4 regions of the Paenibacillus sp. S33 genome follow, and region 1 is predicted to be linked to each of the others. Evidence: predicted binding sites of a transcription regulator. Region 1 holds the regulator's gene; each other region holds the start of a gene.
The links. Region 1 encodes Rex, which represses fermentation and respiration genes when NADH is low (regulators of the CRP and FNR family bind a similar motif). Its sites were predicted from a motif close to TTGTGAAATATTTCACAA; they were not measured.

Region 1 (4,050 bases):
GATGCGTTCCTCGTCCATAGTCAGGCATTCGCCGTTTTTCACAACTTGACGACCGTCTACCCATACGTGAACCACGTCTTTGGCGCTTGCTGAGTATACCGCATGGGAAATAAGATCTGTACGCGGCAAGAAATGTGCCTGATTCAGATCCAGCGCGATAAAGTCAGCCTTGTTGCCTGCTGCCAACGCTCCTACTTCTTTTAAACCAATTGACTTTGCACCGTATTCTGTTGCCAGACGCAGCGCTTCACTTGCAGGAACTGCCGTAGGGTCACCAGATACACCCTTGTGAATAAGTGCTGCCAGACGCATTTCCTCGAACATATCCAGATTATTATTACTGGCAGGACCATCCGTTCCGAGAGAAACGGTAACCCCTGCACGCAGCAATTCAGGCACTCTTGCCACACCACTTGCCAGCTTCAAGTTGCTACCTGGGTTGTGCGAAACCGCTACACCACGTTCAGCCAGTAAAGCTATTTCTTCGTCGTTCAAATGAACGCCATGGGCAACAAGCGAGGGACGGGAGAAAAAGCCAAGCTTATCCAAGTGTGCAACTGGACGCAAACCGTAGTCTCGTACGTTTTGCTCCACTTCGGCGATCGTCTCAGACATGTGCGTATGCAGCGGCAAATCCAGATCATGCGCAGCTTGTACGAATTTTTCAATAAACGCAGGTGGACAGGTGTATGGCGCATGCGGTGACATCATCGTTGTAATACGCCCGTCTGCTTTACCATGCCAGTTACGCGCAAAAGTCACGGCCTCAGCCAGCTTGATTCGCTGTTCTTCCTCCGAACATAGTCCAATTGCTCCACGCATCAGACTTGCACGAATACCTGACTCTTCAGCTACACGAGCCACCTCATCCATATGATCGTACATGTCCAGGAAGGTCGTTGTACCACCTTTCAGCATTTCCAGCACAGACAACGACGTACCCCAGTACACGTCCGTAGATGTAAACTTGGCTTCCATAGGCCACATTTTTTCCTGAAGCCATACTTGAAGTGCCAAGTCATCTCCATGCCCACGCAGCAGAGACATCGCCGCATGACCATGAGTATTAATCAGACCAGGTAAAAACAAAAGCCCCTTACCATCGATCGCTTCCGTCTCTTCCTCACCGGAAGGCAAAGTCTCGCCAATGTAAGTAATGCGGCTATCTTCCACAATCATAAAACCATGGATTACCCCAGCTTCTGGTCCATTTACGGCAAAAGAGCCGTTTTTAATCATCCATTTATTCACTGTCATATTGTGTTTCTTCCTTTCCGTCCTCCAAATAATAAGCGAGGCTAAGCAAATCAGTTGTAAAGTCTGTGGCATGAATCCGAATGTTGGCCGGTGCCTTGAGAGTAGTCGGTGCAAAGTTCAGGATCGCTCCAATTCCGCTCTCAATAAGCCTGTCAGCCACGTGCTGTGCTTCAAAATCAGGTACGGTAATAATCCCGATTCGAATGTTTTTTTCTCTCACAGTCGCTTCCAGTTCATCCATCGGTTGCACGACCAATGTATTGATCTTGGTCCCTACCTTATCCGGAAACGCATCAAATACCGCTACAATCTTCATATTGTCTTTTAAATAAGCGTTATAATTCGAAAGGGCTTGCCCCAGATTACCCGCTCCGACCAATACTACATTAATTTGCTGATCGATTTTCAGGATATGGCGTATTTTCTCAATTAGATAAGAAACATCATAACCGATACCCTTCCGACCAAAATCTCCAAAATAGGCGAGATCTTTACGGATTTGGGCCGGGTTCAAATCTAGCCTCTGTCCCAACTCTTGAGAAGAGACCGTAGCCACCTCCCGTTTGTGAAGTGCATTCAGATAACGTAAATATACGGGTAACCTCCGTACGACAGCCTCTGAAATTTTATCTGATTTCATACTTGCTCCCCCTAATTGTAACGAACATACTTAGTGTCCGTCCGTTATGCCTCGGTCTCCGGGGCGGATTGGAGCCATTCGGCGATGCGGGGCACCATTTGCTCCGATGGCATATGCTCCATTTTTGGTCCCGGTAACGAGTACAAAAAGTGCTTTCCGTAATAGGATTCGATCACACGTGTATCGTAAACGATAACGACCCCGTGGTCGCTCGCTGTACGAACCAACCGACCAAATCCCTGTTTAAAGCGAATGACCGCTTGTGGTACAGACAGCTTCATAAATGGATTCTTCTTCTGCTGCTGGAGCAGCTCGCTTTTTGCCTCCAGCAACGGGTGATTCGGCGGTTGAAATGGCAAGCGAACAATGGCTAGACAAGTCAGAGCCTTCCCCGGAATATCGACGCCTTCCCAGAAGCTGCTGGTTCCCAGCAATACAGAAGCTTTGGCTTCCTGAAAACGGCGGGTTAGCTTGCTGCGACTCCCACTGTCCACTCCTTGTCCCAGCACAGTAATTTCGCTGGATGCTAAGGCCTCTTTGAGCGGCTCATACACTTGCCGGAGCATCCGATAGGAAGTAAACAGAACGAGCATTCTCCCCCGCGTCGCCTGAGCAGTCGCTCCTAGAGAGCTAACGAGCATATCTACAAAGTGTGCATCTCCTACACTGCCCTTCACGCTTGGGAAATCCCGTGGAATGACCAGCAACACCTGATCCCTGTAATTAAACGGTGACGGGAGCTGCGAAGTCATCAGCCGCTCTTGATCTGCGGCTTCCTGCAAGCCGAGCTGATCGATCATGTACTGAAACGACTTATCTACCGATAAGGTAGCAGACGTCAGAATAATGCTTCTTTTTTTGTCAAAAAACATTTCTTTCAACTGGCGGCTCACATCGACAGGCACCGCATAAAATTGTAATGATTTACTGCGGAATTGCCCACTCGCTTCGAGCCAGTATACGGTTGTTTCATCATCGAGTCGCATAAAAAAGCGCAAATTTTCTCGAATCCCCGCCAGATCCTTGAGCAGACCCGTGATATCTGTAATAAGGCTATCCGCCGCATAATCGTCATGCTCTTCCTTGACGTCCAGCATCAGCTTGTCGCCCTTGCGCAAAATTTCACTCATCGTTACATATAGCTGATTTTCCAAAGCCCCCGCCTGATCCCACTTTGCAGGCTTGGCTGAAGGTTTGAGACGGGAAGAAAACTGTCCTGTTTCACCCGGTGTCGCATCGCTTCGTTCTGGCAACATGCCAAACAGCTTGTCGCTTAGCAGGTCCCAAGTTTCCTTAACCTCTAACACGAGCGGATACATCTGATCGATGGTTGAGGCCCAATCCGTCGACTTCTCGTGCCCCGATTTCGCCAACTGTTGACGAAGTGAAGGCAGTTGTCCATTCTTGCTGTCTTTGAACAGTCGCGTCAGTGTATGCACGAGTGTGAAATATTTCATATGCATACCTAGGTGCTTACCAGCTACTTCCTCCAGGTGATGGGCTTCATCAATCACCAGATGTTCATAGCTCGGCAACAACTGGTGACTAGCTTTGACGTCTGTAAACAACTTAGAGTGATTCGTAATAACAACATCCGCTATCCCTGCTTCATGGCGTGCACGATGATAATAGCATTTGCGGAACCATGGGCAAGAACGACCAAGACAGGACTCTGAATCACTCGCCACCGTTTCCCAGAAATCTCCACCACGGTTGCTCAGATTCAGTTCTTCATCATCACCGGTTTCTGTTAGCGTCAACCAGACGATCATCTGAGCAGCTGTAATTAAATCTTCCTTCGGTGTCGCGAAGTCTCTTCTGTTTATTTTATGTTCAAACTTACGCAGACACAAATAATGTCCCCGACCCTTGAAAATAGCAGCCCGGAACGGAAACGGAATCACCTTGGTCAGCATCGGAATGTCGCGCTCGCGTAATTGCTCCTGCAGGTTGATCGTATGTGTACTTACCATAACTCGCTGTCCTTTTTTCACACTGTGATACAGCGATGGGAGCAAATAGCCGAGGGACTTCCCTGTTCCTGTACCTGCTTCGATCAGTAGATGCTTGTCTTCACTCAGTGCCTGATTTACACCCTCAATCATCTGTATCTGCGCCTCGCGCTCCTCATATTGGCTCAAGGATGAACGCAA
Region 2 (4,050 bases), 1.5 Mb from region 1:
TAGCTCCATGCCTGATAAGCCAACACAAAGGGTAAAAGCGTTGCTGCAACAATCGTCATGGCTTTCAGTGTGTAATGACTGGAGCTTGCATTATAAATCGTTAAATCAAAAGCACTGTTAATCGAGCTCACCATAAATCTTGGGAACAAACCGACGAATAACGAAACGAAGGTCAGCAAAATCACTGCACCTGTCATCCCGAAGGCCCATCCTTCGCGGCGCTGTTTCAGGAAGTACCATGTCAGCACATAGGCGACAATTCCCACCGCAACCGCAGCATACATAAAGGGACCGCGACGTGCAAATAAATCCGTTGCAAAATAGGTCCATACCACCATGCCCGCGAGTAAAATACCCAATACCGGAAGAAACTTGGACGCGATCACACGAGCGCGATCCCGTACTTCTCCAATCGTCCGCAGGGAAATAAACGTCAGCCCGTGCATTAGACACATTCCGACCACTGTCAGTCCAATCCATACGGTGTATCCATTGAATACATCGGAAAATCCAGCTTTCAAATCCATGTTTTGCTGAATAGGTACACCTTTCACCAAAGCCGCAAAAGCCATACCGAACAGCATCGGCGGTAGAAAGCTGCCAATCAGAATGCAGGCATCCCACGTTCCAGTCCACCATTTCCCTTCAGCCTTGCCGCGGAACTCAAAAGAAACTCCACGCAAGATCAAACCTAGCAAAATAAAGACAAATACCAGATAATATCCGCTGAACATGGTTGCATAAAAATGCGGGAATGCGGCAAACATCGCACCTGCTGCTGTAATCAGCCACACTTCGTTGGCATCCCAGAATGGACCAATCGTATTGATCATCAAACGTTTTTGTTGGTCATTACGCGGCACCAATCCTGTGGCCATTCCTACGCCAAAATCAAAGCCTTCCAGAAAAAAGAAGCCAGTAAACAGCACTGCGATCAATAAGAACCATAAATCATTTAGCGACAATGGTGTCACCCCCTTGAGCAAAAGGATCATGAATTACCGTTTGTTGATGCGGCTCAATATCTGGACCTTTGCGAGCCGTACGGTAAAACAGAAACGCCAGCACACCTGTTAAAATTAAATACAATGTGGTAAATGAGATGAACGAGAACAACACTTCTCCAGCCACAACAGTAGGCGAAACAGAATCTTTCGTTTGAAGTAAACCAAATACAGTCCACGGTTGGCGACCTATTTCAGTCATGATCCAACCTGAAGTATTCCCAATGAATGGAAGGGATATCCCCCATATCATAAGACGGAAGAACCAGCGATGTGAACCTTCCAACTTTTTACGGAACGTCAGGTAAGCTCCGTATAAAGCGAGTGCAATCATGCCACATCCCGCCGCAATCATAATGCGGAAGCTCCAGAACGTGGTTCTTACTGGCGGGATATAATCTCCCGGACCATAGGTTTTCTCATATTCTGCCTGAAGCTCATTCATACCAGGCACAGAGCCGGTAAATTTACTATAGGATAGAAAACTCAAAGCAAAAGGAACTTTAATCTCAAAGGTATTTTCCTTTTTTCCAGGATCAATCCATGCGATAACTGTCCAAGGAGCGGGGTCACCGCTGTTCTCCCATAAGCCCTCACTGGCAGCCATCTTCATCGGTTGTGTTTTCACTAAATATTGAGCCTGACCATGACCAAACAAAGGAATAGCTATGGCGCTGATTAAGGCAACAATAATGCTCAATTTGAAAGAAGGTTTAAAAAAGTCCATATTCTTTTTTTGCATCAGCTTCCATGCACTGATACCTGCGATCAGAAATGCTCCTGTCGCAAAAGCAGCAAACAGCGTATGCGGAAATTCCCATAGCAGTTGTTCGTTCGTTAGCAGAGCGGCAAAATCTTTCATTTCTGCACGTCCATTTTGAATCTCATATCCTACGGGACGCTGCATGAATGAATTAGCAGCTAGAATCCACAATGCCGATAACATCGTACCGATTGATACCAACCACATACAGATTAAATGGACCGTTTTGGACAATCTTTCCCAACCGAATACCCATAATCCGATAAACGTCGATTCCAGGAAAAATGCAAGCAATGCTTCAATCGCCAGCGGCGTACCGAATACATCACCGACAAAACGGGAAAAGTCCGACCAGTTCATCCCGAACTGGAATTCTTGCAAAATCCCGGTGACTACGCCCAGTGCAAAGTTAATCAGCAGAAACGTTCCCCAGAATTGAGCCATTTTTTTGTACAAGTCATTTTTCTTGATAACATACATCGTCTCCATAATTGCCACCAATAACGACAATCCAATAGAGATCGGCACATAAACAAAGTGAAGAATCGTTGTAGTTGCAAACTGCAACCGTGCCAAATCCAATACGTCCATGATGTTGCTCCCCCCTGCACTTCTCTTAACAATTATTTATAGTGTCTGTAATCTGAAGTCTTCTACATTTGTGATAGTATTCACATTCTTACATATGCAGCGGTCACTTTTTAGAAAATGACTCACTCCGTACCTTCACCATGGCTGTCATGATCCGGCTTCAGATTATCCCCATTATATAGAATAAATTTAAATAAAATAGAATCGAAAATGTGAACATCGTGTCGAAGCTGTGTCATAATGGTGTCGATTTGATGAAAACACCCTAAACTCCATAATAAATGTGACATTTTCGATTGATCTATCCATTTTTTCACCATAAAAAAAGAGCCTCTCTTCGTTCGAAGGTTATACCTCCGACATCTGCAAGAGAGACTTCATAGCGTTAAATCTAGGAATCTATCAACAGCCATCTGTTCCTCCATTCTTTTGAACCCGATTACGGTAGGAGGAAGGTGACATTCCAGCATACTTTTTAAATTTACTATGAAAATAATCTGCATTCGCATATCCCACGCGTTCCGCCACCTGGTGTACCTTAATTCCTTGTGCAAGCAATTCCCTTGCTCGCTCAATCCTCACCTTATCCAGGTAGGCATTAAAGGCCTCGCCAGTATGACTTTTGAACAGTTTGCCCAAATAGCCACTATTGTAATTGAACATATCTGCCAGTAACTCCAGTCGCAAATTTTCATCATAATGACTATGTATAAAGTCAATCATTTGTTTCATGATGATGCCCTTGCCACCAGATTCAGTCTGGCCAATCCATTTTTGCAACACATGCTCCAGCGAGTGATCCACCAGCTCGCCCAATGTGGAATAAGCATATACATCGGTTATAAAGCTGGAGTGCTCCTCCAGCACGGTTCTGCTGTGATCCTGTCCGGCTGCATACTTGTTCAACGCCAGTGTGAATGTTTGGGCGAACGCCGCCTTGATTGCAGATTCTGTGCGATAAATCCGTGGAAATTGGTCTTCCATTTCCTTAATGACACGGGTTGCAGCTTCACTATTAGCCATATCTAGCGCATAGTACAGCTTTTCTGCATAACGTAGGGGATCATTTGTAGCACGATCAGACGCTCCACTCATTTCAGTCTCAACTGTCTCCAATTCGTATAGGTCTCCGGAAAGCATGACTCTTTCTGCCCGGAACAAAAACGTACGTTCTAACAATCGTAGTGCCTGCTCAAAAGATCTGGGAATTTCGTTAAGAATGGATACAGGATCACCGGCAGCCACATAAATTTCCGTTGCCCACGGCTTTAGCTCCTGTCGCCAAGTAGCCAGTAACTGAACAGCGTCTTTCTCCGTTTTTAACGTGGCGGGAAGCAAAAGACCCATATATATTCCAGCCTCAAACACGATACCTCTGCCCTGCTCATGGCACAATTCCGTTAGCCGCTGCTTTGCTGCCGACTGCCGAGCTTGCCGATCCCAGTCAGGAATACGTAAATCCAGCAGAATAACCTGATAGCTACTCCAGTCCAACGCTGGTAACGCGGGCTGTTGTCCATGTTTTCCGTTACCGCTTTGATGTTCAGCTTGCTTGGATGCTCTGTGCAGAGAATCACTGCTTTCCACAGCATTACGAGCATGCTCTCGATGATCCGGAAACAATAGTGCTTCGATCCAATTACGCTCATGGGAAGGCGTACTTCCCCATTTGCCGTCTTCTTTCTCGTCCTC
Region 3 (4,050 bases), 160 kb from region 1:
CCGATGCTTGCTATTGAACAGACGGACTATACTTCATTTTTAGAGCAACTGGGGAAAAGTATTCGTCCTAAAGCGGTTGTTATCTTTACTGCTCATTGGGAAGCGCAAACGTTGACGATCAGTTCGATGGATGACGTGTACGATACCATTTATGATTTTGGTGGTTTCCCACCGGAACTGTACGCGGTGAAATATCCAGCACATGGCTCTGTCGAACTGGCCAATAAGCTGAAAAAATTATATGAACAAAAGGGTATTGACGTACAAACTGATCGGGTGAGGGGACTGGATCATGGATCCTGGACATTGTTGCATCGTATGTATCCTGAGGCAGACATTCCGGTAGTTCAGATCTCTGTAAATCCATATCTCTCGCCCAAAGCACAATATGTCATTGGTGAAGTGCTACGTGGACTGGGAGAACAGGATATTCTGGTCATTGGCAGTGGCGTGACTGTTCATAATCTGCGTATCGTCAAATGGGGAGAAACGAAAACAGAACCTTGGGCTATAGATTTTGATAATTGGATTATTGAAAAAGTGCAAAGTAGAGATATAGAGGCTTTGGATCACTATAAAAGCAAAGCACCGTATGCTCGTCAGGCTGTACCAAGAGCAGAGCACTTTGTACCGTTGTTTATTGCGATGGGGAGTGGAAATCCTGCAAACAAAGCCAAGGTCATCCATAGAAGCTATGAGATGGGGAATTTAAGTTATCTATGCTTACAGTTTTAAAAAGTGTGTTGCCAGAAGAAGGACTATTGTTAAAATGCTTCGCTACTGCTCCTGTATTAAGTAGGGAAGTGGAAATAAATTAGGGAGTGTTATAAGCTATAATGGCTTATAACACTCCCTTTTACATAAATAACGATTTATTATATCCGGCAAATCTCACGAGGGCACAATTCACAATGACATACGCCTTGCAGCATTTCCAAATCCTTGACAACAATCATGCCGTTATCGTATTCTACTGCATTTTTCTTACGTAGATCACTAAGCATCCGGTTTACGCTTTCCCGAGTCGCACCGATCATATTAGATAAGTCAGTATGAGTAATTTTCTTATGAATCAGGATATGTTCGCCGTGAGGCTCACCATAGGTATTGCATAGACGGATGAGTGTTGAACATAAAGCACCTGGCTTGCCGTACATCATCAAATCGCGGAACTTAGTCTGAGTAATACGGTGATGCGAACCCATCCATTTCATAAAGTCAATCGCAAAATCACAATGCTGGCAAATAAGCAGTTCCAGATCTGTATGATCGATTACGCCAATATCACTGTCTTCCAGAACCTCAGCAGAAAAGGAATGCTTAGTACCGAAAAATGGATCAGCTTGACCAACAAGATCGCCGCTTTGATACATATATAGAATAAGTTCCTTACCTTCATCCGTTGTTTTGGTTACTTTCACGCGTCCACGCTTAATATAAAACAGCTTATCCGCTGTATCTCCTTCCCAGAACAGATGCGAGCTTTCAGGCATAACTCGATCTTTCATCATCACTTGCAACCGGTTGAAGCTGGCCTCCGAGAAGCAACAGGTGTTGCCGCGGGCTTCCATTACATTTGTAGGGTTTCTCATCGTCCATTTCCCCTTTGTATCCTATGTTTTTTATCTGCAACTTGATCAATTCAAATTCATTATATACCTGCGCAATGCGTTTTTGGGGCAAGAAGAGGGGGTAAAAGTGGCAGAATTCCAAACTTTGTGATTTAATTCACTTCATAAAATAAAATTTTAAATAGATTGTGAAAAAAATCACAATATATCTTAGAAAGCTGTGTTACGATCAGTGCGTGAACAAGAGATAGTACACGAGATAACAGGAGGATGAGGGAAATGGCTGTTAAAAACGAGGTTATCCAAAAAGAGCAAAGCGCAGAGCAGTATATTCAAACGCTGATTGACCGGGGGAACCGGGCACAGCAAGCTTTCATGAGTATGAATCAGGAACAGATTGACGAAATCGTACAAGCTATGGCACTCGCAGGGATGGATAAACACATGTACCTAGCGAAGATGGCTGTTGAAGAAACAGGACGCGGTGTGTACGAGGACAAAATCACCAAAAACATGTTTGCAACAGAATATATCTATCATAGTATCAAAAATGAAAAAACCGTCGGTGTCATTGAGGACAATGATTTTGACAGTTTTCAAAAGATAGCAGAGCCAGTCGGCATTATCATGGGGATCACTCCAGTGACAAACCCGACTTCGACTACGATGTTCAAAGCGCTGATTGCCATTAAAACACGTAACCCAATCATTTTCGGTTTCCATCCATCTGCTCAATCGTGTAGTGCGGAAGCAGCCCGCGTCTTGCTCGAAGCAGCTGTTAAACATGGTGCTCCAGCTGATTGTATTCAATGGATTGAAGCACCTTCGATGGATAAGACCAATGTACTGATGAACCACCCTGATGTGGCGCTGATTCTGGCAACTGGTGGATCAGGCATGGTTAAGGCGGCATATAGCTGCGGTAAACCTGCTCTGGGTGTAGGCCCAGGTAACGTGCCTTGCTTTATTGAAAAAACAGCAGACATCAAGCAGGCTGTGAACGATCTCATCCTCTCTAAATCTTTCGACAACGGTATGATTTGTGCTTCCGAGCAAGCGGTTATTATCGAAGAGCCAATCTTCGAACAAGTGAAAAAATTGATGATTGCTAACGGCTGCTATTTTGTAAATAAAGAAGAAGCAGCTAAGCTCACTCAAGGAGCTATGAATGTCGAGAAATGTGCAGTGAACCCAGCTATCGTCGGGCAGTCTGCTGTGAAAATTGCTGAAATGAGTGGTATTACAGTACCAGCAGGAACTAAAATTTTGGTCGCTGAGATTGAAGGGGTAGGAACAAAATTCCCATTGTCTGCGGAAAAATTGAGTCCTGTATTGGCTTGCTATAAAGTAAAAAATGCGGAACAAGGTATTCAACGTGCTGCTGAAGTCGTGGAATTCGGGGGCATGGGCCACTCGTCCGCTATTCATTCGAACGATGAGGACGTTATCGCTCGCTTCGCAAACCGTCTGCAAACAGGACGTATCATTGTAAATGCACCTTCCACACATGGTGCGATTGGCGACATTTACAACACCAACCTTCCTTCGTTGACACTCGGTTGCGGTTCGTATGGTCGTAACTCGACTTCGTCGAACGTATCGGCAGTCAATTTGATTAATGTGAAAAGGGTGGCGAAACGGACGGTGAATATGCAATGGTTCAAAGTACCTTCCAAAATCTATTTTGAGAAAAACTCGACACAGTATCTTGCTAAAATGCCTGATATCACACGTGTAGCCATTATCACAGACCCTATGATGGTACAACTGGGATATGTAGATCGTGTTATTCATTATCTGCATCAACGCCAAACACCAGTAGCTATCGAAGTGTTCTCTGAAGTAGAGCCAGATCCATCGACAGTTACGGTAGAACGTGGTACTGAAATGATGAGACGTTTCCAACCGGATTGCATCGTCGCACTGGGCGGCGGTTCCCCAATGGATGCTGCTAAAGGCATGTGGATGTTCTATGAATATCCAGATACTGATTTCAATAATTTAAAACAAAAATTCATGGATATCCGTAAACGGATTTACAAGTACCCACGTCTGGGCCAAAAAGCACAATTTGTAGCTATCCCTACAACCTCGGGTACAGGTTCCGAAGTTACATCGTTCGCAGTAATTACGGACAAAAACCTGGGCGACACGAAGTACCCACTGGCTGACTATGAGTTGACTCCTGATGTGGCAATTATTGACCCAGTGTTTGTATATTCGCTACCTAAAACAGCTGTAGCGGACACAGGTATGGATGTTCTGACACATGCTATCGAGGCTTACGTGTCCGTAATGGCTAATGACTACACAGATGGTCTGGCAATTAAAGCCATTCAATTGGTATTCCAATACCTAGAACAATCGGCTCTGACTGGTGATAAGCTGGCTCGTGAAAAAATGCATAATGCTTCTACACTTGCTGGTATGGCATTTGCTAATGCATTCTTGGGCATTAACCACAGTCTTGCACATAAAT
Region 4 (4,050 bases), 2.4 Mb from region 1:
AATCAACTCGGCATCGGTTTTCACTTTACAGAGTGAATCAGCCAACCGTGCTTTAATACCGCCATTACCACCGATAAAGATCTCCCAGCCCCCATCATTACCTACGATTCCGATATCTTTAGTACATGATTCCGCACAGTTGCGTGGACATCCATTAACTGCTAATTTGAATTTTGCTGGGAAATCCAGTCGTTCGAATTTTCGTTCCAACACTTCTCCCATTCCCATCGAGTCCTGTGTGCCAAACCGGCAAAATTGCGATCCAACACAGGTTTTAACCGTACGAAGTGACTTCGCGTAGGCATATCCCGACGGCATATCGAGTTCTTCCCATACTTTAGGCAGATCCTCTTTACGGACACCAATCAAATCCAACCGCTGTCCTCCTGTTACTTTAACGACCTTAACGTTGTATTTAAGAGAAACATCTGCTATCTTCTTCAAATCTTCTGGGGTCGTTACACCGCCGTACATTCTAGGAACAACTGTAAACGTTCCATCCTTTTGAATGTTTGCGTGCAATCGCTCATTTACAAAACGGGAATCTCCCTCATTTTCATAGGTATCCGGGTTAATCATTCCCAAATAGTAATTCAGCGCCGGGCGGCATTTGGAGCATCCTTCATCATTATGCCAACCCAGTACATTCATAACTTCACGCGTTGTTGTCAGCCCTTTGGTTTTGATCGCTTCCACAATCTCGTCCCGACTCAATGATGTGCAACCACATATTCCTTGCTTGGCTGACGTCTTGAAGCTGTCTCCAAGAACATATTGTAAAATTTGCTCAACGACAGGCTTACATCCTCCACAGGAACGCGTTGCTCCGGTGCATGCCTTAATTTCATCGACTGTGGTCAGTCCATTATCATTAATTGCATCCACAATCGCCTTTTTAGTCACACCGTTACAGCCGCAGACAATTTCATCATCCGCCATCGTTTCAGCGGATAATGTTTTCGCCCCGTGATTGCTACATCCAGTACCCATGATCTGTCCATATATCTCATCTGTCATCTGCGTTTGCTGACGTACATATTTTTGAAGACTAGCAGATTCGCTCACATCACCAAACAGTACAGTTCCAACAATCTTATTTTCACGAAGCAGCACTTTTTTGTATGTGCGCTTCCACTCATCCTTTGCAACAATCACCGTATGTTCAGGCTGAGTTATGAATTCGCCAGCTGAGAAAACATCCACCCCTGAAATTTTGAGCTTGGTAGAAACCACCGATCCCATATAACCTTCAGTTTCCGCGCCTGCCAAATGTTTGGCAATGACACTTCCCTGCTCAAACAGCGGAGCTACCAGACCGTAACAGATTCCGCGGTGTTCAACACATTCCCCTACGGCGTATACATCCGGTACGGAGGTTCTCATCAAATCATCGACTACGATACCACGGTTCGTTTCCATACCACTTTGCACAGCCACCTGAATATTAGGCTTGATCCCGACGGCCATAACGACCAAATCCGCTTCTAGCTCGCTTCCGTCTGAAAACCGCAGCCCTTGTACCCGATCTTGACCATACACTTCCGCAGTTTGCATTTGCATAGCAAACTTGATTCCTTGGCGTTCTAGTTCTGCTTTCAGCATCGCAGAGGCTTCCCGGTCCAGCTGGCGTTCCATCAAATCCTCCATTAAATGAACGACCGTAACATCCATTCCCAGGTTGACCAAGCCTTTAGCTGCTTCCAGCCCTAACAGACCTCCACCAATGACAGCTGCCTTTTTAAAGGTCTTCGCTGCCTCAAGCATTGCCGAGCAATCGGCGATATCTCGGAAACCGATAACACCCGGTAATTCCTTACCCGGAATAGGCAGAATAAATGATTGTGAGCCAGTAGCTACCAAAGCTACATCGTAATCAATTTCCAGTCCGTCTTCGGTGTGAATCTTCTTGTTCTCACCGTCGATGCTTTTCACCATTTTTCCTGTATACAAAGTAATCCCTTGATCCGCATACCATTGCAAATCGTTCAGTATGATATCATCAATCGTTTTACTGCCTTCCAGTACATAAGAGAGCATGATCCTGTTATAGTTCGGATGCGGCTCATTTCCCAGGACCGTAATTTCATACTTATCTGTTAATTTTAAAATTTGTTCGACCGTATTGATACCAGCCATCCCGTTCCCTATAACCACAAGTTTCTGTTTACTGTTTATCATATACCGGTTCCTCCATTCATTCGACGATACTCCCTATCCGACGACATATCCTACGTTCCTATGAATATTGCTTATGCTTCTATTCTAGTACAGCAGACAGAGCTATATGTGATCACAGTCACAATGTAGTTCAAATTAAGAATATTTAGGGATTTCCCTATTCCGTTTCAAGGGATAAAGGTAAGGCCAGAAATCAAACTTCATAAATACTAAATACATCACTTGCTCAATTCATCGAACGAATCTTTCCATTTCATGTGTAATTACAACCTTTATAAGGAATACTTTAGGAACAACTTGTATCTTAAGGAAACATGAATTGAATCGTATGGAGGTGATCATCATGTGGTCTAAAATAATTTCTTATATTCCAAGCTGGATTACACTCTTTCAAGCAGGCCTCGCGTTGGTTATTCCTTTAGGAATTTATTATATAAACACATCGATTTATTCGTTTGTCGGCAGTAAGGGGGCAAAATCCAAACATTCTTCTGATCGTCCGCTTTCCGACGAACATAACGAAGGCGATGCTGATCAGCAGCATGAACCAAGCTCCAAAATTACAGGGAATTATGATTCCGACTTAAAGTTGATCCGAGAGGCTATAGGCGAAAATAGTGATGTGCATTTTCGTGAGTTTGTAGTAAAGAAATATCATGCTCGGTCCGTGTTAGTCTTCATAGAAGGTATGCAGGATGAAAAACTTATGAGCAAGCAGGTATTGGAGGTCTTGATGTACGAGGGCCAGCAGGACCCACAGGAACAGCAAGAAAGTATAAGTAACTCCTTTATAAAAGAAAACTTGATGCCACTTACGCAAATTAGTGAAGTTGCTAATATGGAGGACCTGCAGGAGTCTATACTTTTAGGCCATACTGCCTTATTAATTGATGGAATGAAGGGAGCACTGCTGGTGGGCTCGCCCAATGGCGCCATTCGCTCCGTCAATGAACCAACCTCTGAAGCATTACTTCGGGGTCCCCGCATTGGTTTTACGGAGGTATTAAGTGAAAATACTTCGATGCTTCGACGCCAAGGCTTAAACAAAAGTCTGGAAATGAAGAAATTTCAAGTGGGAAGCCGAATCAAAAAAGATCTGGTTGTCGCGTATATAAAGGATATTGTGAATCCAGATCTCCTCGAAGAAGTAACCCGCAGAATTTCAAAGATAGACATGGATTTTCTGGCTGAATCCGGTTATGTGGAACAACTTATTGAAGACAATTATTTAAGTCCGTTCCAGCAGGCTCACAATACAGAGCGCCCCGACCGTGTCATTAATGCTTTGTTGGAAGGAAGAATAGCCATTTTGCTGGATGGGACTCCCTTTGCGCTTATTGTTCCAGTGACCTTCAGTATGCTGCTTCAATCACCTGAAGACTATTATGAGCGCTGGATTCCAGGAACACTTTTACGGCTGTTGCGTTTTAGCGGGGCTTTTATAGCGCTTATGGGGCCTGCTTTGTACATCTCTTTTATATCGTTTCATCCCGGTTTGATTCCGACCAAGCTGGTCATTAGCATCATCGAAACCCGTCAAGGCGTCCCCTTCCCATCCGTCATTGAGGTTATGATTTTAGAAATCTCTATCGAAATCCTACGGGAAGCCGGCATTCGCTTGCCCAAACCCATTGGTCCTGCGATGGGTATTGTGGGAGGCTTGGTCATCGGCGACGCTGCTGTAAATGCAGGCATCGTTAGCCCCTTCCTGGTAATTGTGGTTGCGGTTACTGCCATTTCTTCGTTTTCGATACCGACATACAGTGCGGGCATTACCTTGCGTCTTTTGCGTTTCGCCGGCATGCTCTTTGCAGCCATCCTGGGCATGTTCGGAACTATATTGTTCTTTCTGTTAATTTGTATCCATCTGAC

Region 2: ACWGXJ_RS21200 (cytochrome ubiquinol oxidase subunit I) is a predicted target of Rex. The motif match lies at 2,427-2,444, and genes of this name have one in related genera.
Region 3: adhE (bifunctional acetaldehyde-CoA/alcohol dehydrogenase) is a predicted target of Rex. The motif match lies at 1,758-1,775, and genes of this name have one in related genera.
Region 4: nirB (nitrite reductase large subunit NirB) is a predicted target of Rex. The motif match lies at 2,285-2,302, and genes of this name have one in related genera.

The regions. Positions count from the first base shown of each region.
Region 1 is NZ_JBSIEZ010000001.1:3,174,137-3,178,186, forward strand. It holds gene ACWGXJ_RS14570 (amidohydrolase) at 1-1,257, opposite strand, end outside; gene ACWGXJ_RS14575 (redox-sensing transcriptional repressor Rex) at 1,244-1,897, opposite strand; gene dinG (ATP-dependent DNA helicase DinG) at 1,942-4,050, opposite strand, start outside.
Region 2 is NZ_JBSIEZ010000001.1:4,630,941-4,634,990, forward strand. It holds gene cydB (cytochrome d ubiquinol oxidase subunit II) at 1-965, opposite strand, end outside; gene ACWGXJ_RS21200 (cytochrome ubiquinol oxidase subunit I) at 952-2,358, opposite strand; gene ACWGXJ_RS21205 (response regulator) at 2,761-4,050, opposite strand, start outside.
Region 3 is NZ_JBSIEZ010000001.1:3,334,604-3,338,653, reverse strand. It holds gene ACWGXJ_RS15410 (dioxygenase family protein) at 1-735, shown strand, start outside; gene ACWGXJ_RS15405 (Crp/Fnr family transcriptional regulator) at 876-1,592, opposite strand; gene adhE (bifunctional acetaldehyde-CoA/alcohol dehydrogenase) at 1,851-4,050, shown strand, end outside.
Region 4 is NZ_JBSIEZ010000001.1:725,874-729,923, reverse strand. It holds gene nirB (nitrite reductase large subunit NirB) at 1-2,178, opposite strand, end outside; gene ACWGXJ_RS03410 (spore germination protein) at 2,522-4,050, shown strand, end outside.